Regions from separate parts of the Brevibacillus sp. SAFN-007a genome, predicted to be linked through region 2. Evidence: predicted binding sites of a transcription regulator. Region 2 holds the regulator's gene; the other holds the start of a gene.

Region 1 (4,750 bases), 520 kb from region 2:
GTGGGGCTGGGGCACCAGTTCCTGCGGCACGTAGAGCGCACGCGCTTGATTGTTCACGTCATCGACATGGCCGGGGTGGATGGACGCGATCCGTACGAGGATTACTTGCAGATCAACCGCGAGCTGAAACTCTACAACCTGAAGCTGGAGGAGCGCCCGCAAATTATCGCTGCCAACAAGATGGACCTGCCGGAAGCGGCGGAAAACCTGCGGCGCTTCCAGGAAAAAGTACCGGATGCGAAAATATTCGAGATTTCGGCAGCGACCAGACAGGGCGTGCAGGAGCTGATGTACGCCGTGGGCGACATGCTTTCTGCGATTCCGGCCAAGCCGACGGTCGAGGAAGTCGTGGAAGCGGAAGAACGCGTGGTGTTCCGGGCGGAAAAAGAGCCGGAGCCATTTGCGATTACCCGCGATAACGATGTGTTCGTGGTCAGCGGCGAGAAAATCGAGAAGCTGGTGCGGATGACGAACCTCAACAGCTATGATGCCGCTCAGCGATTTGCGAGACAGATGCGCAGCATGGGCGTGGACGATGCCTTGCGCAGGCACGGTGCAAAAGACGGGGATACCGTTCGGATTGGCAAATTAGAGTTTGACTTTGTGGAGTGACAAACATGATTGATATCCCATCCCTTACCCCTTTCATGGCGGACAAACGCTTCCAACGCGGTGCTACTTTGCCGATGATGATCGCAAGACAGGTCCAGGCGCCCATTCAAGTCATGGTAGAGCATGTCAAAAGCAGTTATCTCGTTGTCTCGCTGGAGATGAAGGCGGAGGCCAGAGCCGAACTGCTCGGATCAACAGTACGTGTTCGGTGGGAATCGGATGCGGCGGTGAACACGATTGATCTGGAGGTCATTTCAGAAGAGACGGTGTGGCCCATCAAGCTGTTGGCGATGGTTCCGGTCAGCGTCGGCGTCGAAATTGTGCCAAGCCGCAAGCAGGAGCCTCTCTCTCCGGGAATCGACATCCGTGTCCCGTACAAGGTGATGGGAGCAAGACCGATCGAGGAAAAAGGGGAGGCTGTGCTGCTGAAATTTTCCCCCACAAGGCTGATTCTCGGAACAGAAGGCTACGTGGCGAAGGGAGAGTTTCTCCACCTCTCGTTCACGGTTCCGTCGACCGGCCAGGAAATCGTCACGATGGCCAAAATCGTGGAGAAAACCTTCGACGACAAGCAGACCGTGATCGAGTTGATTTTTACGGATATCAATGATAAACATCACCAAGTCCTCAAAGAGTATTATAAATCTCTCGCGTCTGCCGCTTCTTCCTAAGGAAGCGGTTTTTTTCCTTTGCTGTTCCGGCGAAGAAAGTATATAGTAGAATACGTAGAGTTCTGAATCGAGCCTGTTCACTTGGTGAATTTGTTTTGTGCGCTTTCCTGAATATCACTTTGTGAAATCTTGCACTTTTTGATTCTTCCACGCTGTTGTACATTTCGCTTTGTGAAAAATGTTACAAGCACACACTTGTTTGTCGGTATTTGGGGAGAATGGCGGCCGTTACTCGTATGAACAGGCATCGAGAAAGAAGGCCTCTATCCCAAAGCAAAGGAGGACGTTTTTTCATGTCTCAAGCAACCACGCACCCAGCTCATGCTGAAGTAGCCAGCACCAGCACCGCTACCCTGGCCCCTCAGCAAAAGGATGTACTCGATCAGCTGATGAAGCCGGAAGTTCAAGAATCGTTGAATGTATTGGTGGCAAACCTGCCGAAGCTGGCCGAGATGACAACCATCCTCACCAAAACGTACGACCTGGTACAAACCGTAGCCAACGACGAAGTGCTCATCGACGACATCAAGAACGGCATGAAAGAGTTCGTAAAACCGATCTCTGACAAGGCAAAAGGCATCGCACAGGCGGCGATCGAAGCCAACGACCGCGCGCACGCAGAGGAAGCTACCATTGGTTTGTTTGGCATGCTCAAAATGCTGAAGGACCCGAACGTACAAAAAACATTGCGTTTCGCCCAGGCATTCCTGGACGTTTTGGCCGAGCGCGAGCAGCAAAAACGCGAATCACGATAACCAACGAGAGACAAGGACGGAGGATTGGGCATGGCGAAGCATATTCTCATTTTGGGCGGCGGCTACGGCGGATTGCTGTCCGCTTTGGCTGCACGCAAATACATGACGGCGGAAGAAGCGGAAATCACGCTTGTGAACCGTTTTCCTACTCACCAGATCATTACGGAGCTGCACCGCCTGGCAGTAGGAAACCTGTCTGAGCAAAACGTGGCGCTGCCGCTGGAAAGACTGTTGCGAGGCAAAGACATCAACCTCGTGATTGATACCGTGGAAAAAATCGGTCTCGAATCGCAGCGCGTGACGCTGGCGAGCGGCGAGTCCATCAAATACGATGCGCTGGTGATTGCGCTGGGCAGCGAAACGGCATTCTTCGGCATTCCTGGCCTGCAAGAGTACAGCTTCACGCTGAAATCCGTAGAGGAAGCAAACCGTCTGCGTGCGCACCTCGAAGAGCGCGTAGCTGCATACAGCAAGAGCAAAAACAAAGCCGATGCCACCTTCGTGGTTGGCGGTGGCGGTCTGACCGGGATCGAGCTGGTTGGCGAATTTGCAGACATGCTGCCGGACCTGTGCCGCAAATACGGCGTTGATTTTGCGGATCTGTCCATCTATTGCGTAGAAGCAGGACCATCCATCCTGGCAGGCTTTGCCCCTGATCTGGTAGAGCGTGCGAAAACAAGCCTGGAAAAACGCGGCGTCCAGTTCCTGACGGGCGTTCCTGTAACGGAAATGAAGGAAACCACTGTGTGCCTGAAAGACGGCCGCACCATCGAAACCAAAACCATGGTGTGGACAGGCGGCGTACAAGGCAACCGCGTAGTGGCGGAATGCGGCATTGAAGTGAACCGCGGTCGTGCAACGGTTACCGAATACCTGCAATCCACTTCTCATCCGGAAGTCTTCCTCGCGGGCGACAGCGCGATCGTGATGGGACCAGAAGGCCGCCCGTACCCGCCGACTGCTCAATTGGCATGGCAAATGGGCGAAGTAGTGGGCTACAACCTGTTCGCACACTTCAACGGGTCCAAAATGGACACGTTCAAGCCAGTATTCTCCGGTACGCTGGGAAGCCTAGGCCGCAAAGACGCCATCGGAACGATCGGCGCAAGCCAACTGAAGCTGAAAGGCTTGCCTGCTACCTTGATGAAGGAAGCGAGCAACGTGCGCTACCTGACGCATATCAACGGCCTCTCCGCGCTGGCCTACTAATTTCTTTCATACGAGTAACACGCATGAACCCGGGATCTGGTATCCCGGGTTTTCGTCTGAGTAGCCGATTACTTGTTGCCGCTCGGGTCTTCGACGATGTTCGGCGATTGCGCCATTTTTTTGCCCCGCAGGTCAGCGCCAAACTGCTCCAGATTGCCTGGCTTACCCGCCGGGTGATTGTTGCGACGCTCCGATTTGTCGGTCTTTCCACGTCCTGCCATCTGCTCACCTCCTATCCACCAGCCGCCGTTAGTTTGTGCGAAGAAAGACAGGCTCATGTAACGAGAGAGAAGGAGTCGAACAAGATTTTCTGAAAAAAGAGGCGGCCAAGGATTGTCATTGCGCGCGCGATCCGTTATAATGTCCTCTATGCAGAAACAATTGTTTTTCTCAGGAGGACATTACGCGTGAAACGGGACGAAAAGTTCTACTTGATACGATCTGACATCTTACCGGAATCGATCGTGAAGACGATTGAAGCGAAAAAGATGCTGGAGTCCGGCGAAGTGGACACCGTGAATGAGGCAGTGGAGCGGGTAGGGCTGAGCCGAAGCGCCTTTTACAAATACAAGGACGGTATCTTTCCCTTCAATGCCATGATGAGCGAAAAGATCATGACGATCACGTTTTCGCTGGAGCACATGTCCGGTTACTTGTCCAAGGTGCTTACGTATGTAGCAGAGCAAGGCGGGAACGTCCTGACGATCAATCAGACGATTCCGTTGCAGGGGGTTGCCAACATTTCCATGTCTGTCGATATGGCCAACCTGCGCGTATCCAGCACGGAATTTCTGGAGAGCTTGCAAGAAATCCCCGGCGTTCGCAAAGCGATGATCGTCGGTAGAGGGTAAACGAAGGGTAGGAGGAGAGAAACCATGGAGAAAGAAAGCATCAAGCTGGGGTTAATGGGGTTTGGCACAGTCGGAACAGGAGTTGTCCGCATCATCCAGGCGCATCAGGACGATTTGCAAAAGCAGACAGGTCTGGGAATTGAGATCGCGAAAATTCTTGTGCAGGACAGAGAGAAATCCCGCACGATTTCTTCCCTGGAAAATCGGCTGACGACAGAGCCTGCTGAGCTTCTGGATGATCCGGACATTGAGGTGATCGTCGAGGTCATCGGCGGCATTCATCCGGCGAGGGAGTACATTCTCGCGGCATTGGAACGCGGCAAGCATGTGGTGACGGCCAATAAAGACCTGATGGCGCTGCACGGAGCCGAAATCTTGAACAAGGCGCAGGAAAAAGGCTGCGATGTGTTTTACGAAGCGAGCGTGGCAGGCGGCATTCCGATTTTGCGCGCCCTGGTGGAAGGCTTTTCCTCTGACCGCATCACAAAAATGATGGGCATTGTCAACGGGACGACCAACTACATCCTGAGCAAAATGAGTCAGGAGGGAGCAGACTACAGCGACGTGTTGAAAGAGGCGCAAGCCCTGGGATACGCGGAAGCCAATCCCGAGTCTGACGTGGAAGGCTTCGACGCTGCCCGCAAAATGGCCA
Region 2 (4,750 bases):
AAATTCCTCTGTATTTGCAGGTATGCGCAAGCAAACTCGGCGGGCAAGCGGCCCAGGGCGAGCTTGTGCAGCCGTAATCGAGGTCGAAAGCAGGAATATTCCCCTTCGTTGCCGAATGGGAAGGAGTGCGGATGACAGGTTCCGCCCAGGTTACGAGGTGACAACGCTTGAATCGATTCGTTGTAGTAGATTTTGAAACGACGGGGAGCCATCCGCAGCAGGGAGACAGCATTATTCAGATCGGCGCTGTGGCCATCGACGACGGTCAGATTACCGAATGCTTCTCGACGCTGGTTCATCCCGGACAGGACATCCCCCCTTTTATTACCCAGCTAACGGGAATTACCAACGAGATGGTGGCCGATGCCCCGACGTTGGAAGAGATATTTCCTGCTTTCTTGCGAATAATGGATGGACGGGTGTTTGTTGCCCATCATGCCAGCTTTGATCTCCAATTTTTACAAGAAGCCCTGCTGAGCCAGGGCTATTATGCGTTTGACGGCTACGTACTCGACACGGTGGAGCTGTCCCGCTTGCTTTTGCCCATGCAGAACAGCTACCGGCTCAGCGAGTTGGCGTCCGAGCTTGGGATCGAGCACGACCATCCCCATCAGGCGGACAGTGACGCGCTGGCAACGGCCAAGGTGTTTTTGCATTTGCTCGAGATTTTGCAGCAATTGCCGCTTGTGACCATTCAACGGCTGCACATGTTGGTTTCGTCGTTTCGCTCGGACATCAGCGTTCTTTTGCGGCACGTGGAGATGGAAAAGCTCGCGGAGCTGCCCGTGCTTGGGGCCAAGCCCGCAGAGGGAAAGACGCAACTGTGGGACGTCTATCGCCAGTTGGCCTTAAAAGCGCGCAAGGAAAAGGGCAAAGTGAGCTTCCAGCGTCCCCAAAACGAGCTCCTTTGGGCAAAGGCATTCGGCGAGCAACTGGAGAAGCTCATGGACGACAAGGGACAGATGCAGGCGAGCATGAGCGGCTTCCAGCGGCGGGAAGCCCAGGAAGCGATGATGCATGCTGTTTTTGATGCGATGCAAGATGGCGTGCATCTTCTGGTGGAGGCAGGCACGGGCACGGGCAAGTCGCTGGCATACTTGCTGCCAGGCATCATTTGGGCGCATCAGAATCGGGAACAGCTGGTGGTCAGTACGAACACGATCCAGCTACAGGAGCAGCTGCTTCACAAGGAGATTGCGATTTTGCAGGAGTCGCTGCCGTTTTCCTTTACGGCTGCCACGCTCAAGGGCAGGGGCAACTACTTGTGCCTGCGCAAGCTCGAACAGGCGCTGGAAGAGCCGGTGGAGGGCAGCAGCCAGGAGATGAGGCTGGCGAAGGGACAACTGCTCATCTGGTTGACCCAGACCGAGACAGGCGATGTGGAGGAGCTGAGCATGCCGCCGAGCGGACAGCTTTTGTGGCAACAAGTAAAAAGCGACACCAGCTCGTGCCTGAACCGCGCCTGTCCGTGGTTTAGCCGCTGCTACTACTTCCAGGCGAAAGAGCGGGCAAAGGAAGCGGATGTCCTGATTGTCAACCACGCCCTGTTCCTTAGCGACCTGCAAGCGGAGAACCGGATTTTGCCGCCCTACGAGGTCGCGATCATCGACGAGGCGCATCATCTGGAGGATGCCGCTACCCAGCATTTGGGCAAGCAGCTGACGACCACCCACGTGCTGTTTTTGCTCGATCGCGCTTCTGCGGAGGAAGACGGTCCGATTGCACGCTTCGCAGCGGAACTGGAAAGCTGGCAGCCCGGCGTTACCCAGGAGCTGTCTGCTCCCCTCGGTGAATGCAAAAAGCTGTCTCTTTCCATGCGAGAAAAAGCGCAGCAATGGACGCAGCTTCTGTTTGCATGGGCAGCGGATCGCGCAGAAGAGACGACGGATGCCGGCCGGGAAACGGTGCGCTACCGCGAAGCCTCCTTCACCGGAAAGCATGAGAAAATCCGCAAGGTGACGAAAAAGCTGCTGGAGCAGATGACGGCGTTCGCTGTGGTGCTGGAGCAAATACTGAGGATCGTCCCTCAGGAGGAGAAGCCGCCTTTTTCCCTCCGCAGCCTGCAGACCGATTTGTTCGGGCTGGTGAAGGAGTGGCAGCAGGTGATGGAGCTGATGCATTTCTTTTTGCTCGATCAAGACGACGAATACGTCTACTGGATGGAAGTCGAGTCGCGTTCGAACCGCAAACAGGTGCATTTATCGGCGGCCTTGCTGAACGTGGCGGATTCGCTCGCCGAGCCGCTTTTTTCGCAAAAGCGAAGCCTAATCATGACTTCCGCGACCTTGACCGTGAAAAACAGCTTCTCTTACGTCATGAACCGCTTTGGACTGGACAAGCTTCCCGCCGAACGGGTGCGCACGCTGGCGCTGCCATCTCCGTTCCGGTACGAGGAACAGGGGCTTTTGCTGATTCCGTCCGATTTTCCGTCGCCGGGCAAAGACAGCGACCAGGCGTACCTCGATGCGATTGTCCAGGGGTGTGTCGATGTCGTCGTCGCGTCGAAGGGCAGAACCTTGATCCTGTTCACCTCGCACTCCATGCTGCGGCTGGTGTACCAGGCCATGAAGGAGCGGCTGGCCGAGGAAGCGGAGCCGTATACGCTGTTTGGACACGGCATTGACAGCAACAATCGCAGCAAGCTGGTACGCTTGTTCCAGACGTTGGAGAGGAGCGTGCTGCTCGGAACAAGCAGCTTTTGGGAAGGCGTGGACATTCAGGGCGAGTGGCTGAGCAGTCTGGTCATCGTGCGGCTGCCGTTTGCGCCGCCGAATCACCCTGTCTACCAGGGACGGGCCGAATCGCTCAAGGCAGAGGGAAAAAACGCGTTCATGTCGCTATCGCTTCCGCAGGCTGTCCTTTTGTTCAAGCAAGGGGTCGGGCGCTTGATCCGTCATCATCTGGATCGCGGCGTCGTGGTCGTATTCGATACGCGTGTCGTCGAATCGCGTTACGGCCGTTCGTTTTTGCAGTCCCTCCCGCCGTTCCAGGTGGAAACCGGCTCCTGGCCGACACTGCGCGAGCGGATTGCCCCATTTCTTAGCAGGCAATCTTTGTCAGATTCCTGACAGGAAGCCATAGTCTAGCGAGGATTTCGGTGATAAAATAATGGTTATGGAAAAAAGCGGGCCTGGCTGCTGCTCGTCGCGTGGACGACCATTTGCAGGAAGTGACAAGCAAAAGAAATAGGGGGAAGACCGAACGTGGCAAAACACGAAAAAATTTCGGAAGCGGTCGTCCGCCGTTTGCCGATTTATCTGCGTTACCTCAGCTATTTGCAGCAAAACGGGGTGACCACTGTTTCCTCCCAGCAAATGGGCAAAAATCTGGATGTGAATCCAGCCCAAATCCGAAAAGATCTGGCTACCTTTGGCGATTTCGGGAAAAAGGGGATTGGCTACGACGTCAATTACCTGGTAGAAAAAATACGTCAAATTTTGAAGCTGACAGAGGAAGTTCGCGTCGCGCTGGTAGGAGCCGGCCATTTGGGGCATGCGATCAGCAATTACAACGCTTATTTGAAAGATAACATGCGGATTGCGGCCATTTTTGACAATGATCCCGGCAAGCTGGGAAAAGTCGTGGCGGGCATCCCGATCCAGCCGTTGCACGAGCTGGCGGATACGATCGCCGAGAAAGAAATCAAGCTGGCGATTATTACCGTCCCAGCGTCGGCTGCGCAATCCGTATGTGATCAGTTGACTCAAGCGGGTATCAAGGGAATTTTGAATTTTGCTCCTACGACAATTCGCGCAAACAAAGATGTGCGCATTCACTATGCGGATGTGACATCCAATTTGCAGAGCCTGGCCTATTACTTAACGTAAGAATGGAGTGTAACCATGAAAAAGACCATCCTCATCCATGCAACAGTGATTACCGTCAACGACCAGAATGAAGTGATCCACGATGGAGCGGTCGCCTTCGAGGGCGACAAGATCACGTATGTAGGACCGACGCCGGAAGATCTTTCCGACGCCGGCTACGATGAAGTCATCGACCAAAAAGGCGACTTCATTCTGCCGGGTCTGATCAATACGCACGGACACGCGGGCATGTCGCTTCTGCGCGGCTATGCGGACGATTTGCCGCTACAGCAGTGGCTGGAAGAAAAAATGTGGCCGCTGGAAGCGCAATTTACGGCCGACTCCGTCAAATGGGGAACCCAGCTGTCGTTGATCGAGATGATCCGCACGGGGACCACGACGTTCGTGGATATGTACGATCACATGGATGAGGTAGCCAAAGCGGTAGAAGCGTCCGGCATGCGCGCTCGCCTCTGCCGGGGCATGATCGGCCTGTGCTCCGAAGAAGAGCGACAAGCCAAGCTCCGCGACGCGACTGCGTTTGCCAAAGAATGGCACAATCAGGCGGATGGCCGCATCACCGTCATGATGGCGCCGCATGCTCCGTATACGTGCTCGCCGGAATTCATCACGCAAATCATCGAAAAAGCGGACGAGCTGTCTTTGCCGCTGCACATCCATATGTCCGAGACGGCCTGGGAAGTCGGGCAAAACGAGAAAGACTACGGGCTGCGTCCGGTCGCTCACCTGGAGAAGCTCGGCATGTTCAAGCGTCCGACGCTGGTTGCGCACGCCGTACATTTGACGGATGAAGAGATTGACATTTTGGCAAACTATCAAGTGAAAGTTTCCCATAACGTCGTGAGCAACCTGAAGCTGGCGAGCGGTGTTGCGCCTGTGCCGAAAATGCTGGCAAAAGGCGTGAGCGTCTCGCTTGGCACGGA

Evidence for each region. Region 2 encodes Rex, which represses fermentation and respiration genes when NADH is low (regulators of the CRP and FNR family bind a similar motif). Its sites were predicted from a motif close to TTGTGAAATATTTCACAA; they were not measured.
Region 1: the regulator Rex is predicted to act here: its motif matches at 1,453-1,470, upstream of ACTHO6_RS00535 (DUF1641 domain-containing protein).

What each region holds. Positions count from the first base shown of each region.
Region 1 is NZ_JBQCKK010000001.1:110,142-114,891, forward strand. Features, by position in the region: gene obgE (GTPase ObgE) at 1-612, shown strand, start outside; gene ACTHO6_RS00530 (PilZ domain-containing protein) at 618-1,283, shown strand; gene ACTHO6_RS00535 (DUF1641 domain-containing protein) at 1,577-2,038, shown strand; gene ACTHO6_RS00540 (NAD(P)/FAD-dependent oxidoreductase) at 2,069-3,247, shown strand; gene ACTHO6_RS00545 (hypothetical protein) at 3,316-3,468, opposite strand; gene ACTHO6_RS00550 (ACT domain-containing protein) at 3,655-4,098, shown strand; gene ACTHO6_RS00555 (homoserine dehydrogenase) at 4,123-4,750, shown strand, end outside.
Region 2 is NZ_JBQCKK010000001.1:630,715-635,464, forward strand. Features, by position in the region: gene ACTHO6_RS03255 (tetratricopeptide repeat protein) at 1-77, shown strand, start outside; gene dinG (ATP-dependent DNA helicase DinG) at 168-3,068, shown strand; gene ACTHO6_RS03265 (redox-sensing transcriptional repressor Rex) at 3,204-3,827, shown strand; gene ACTHO6_RS03270 (amidohydrolase) at 3,843-4,750, shown strand, end outside.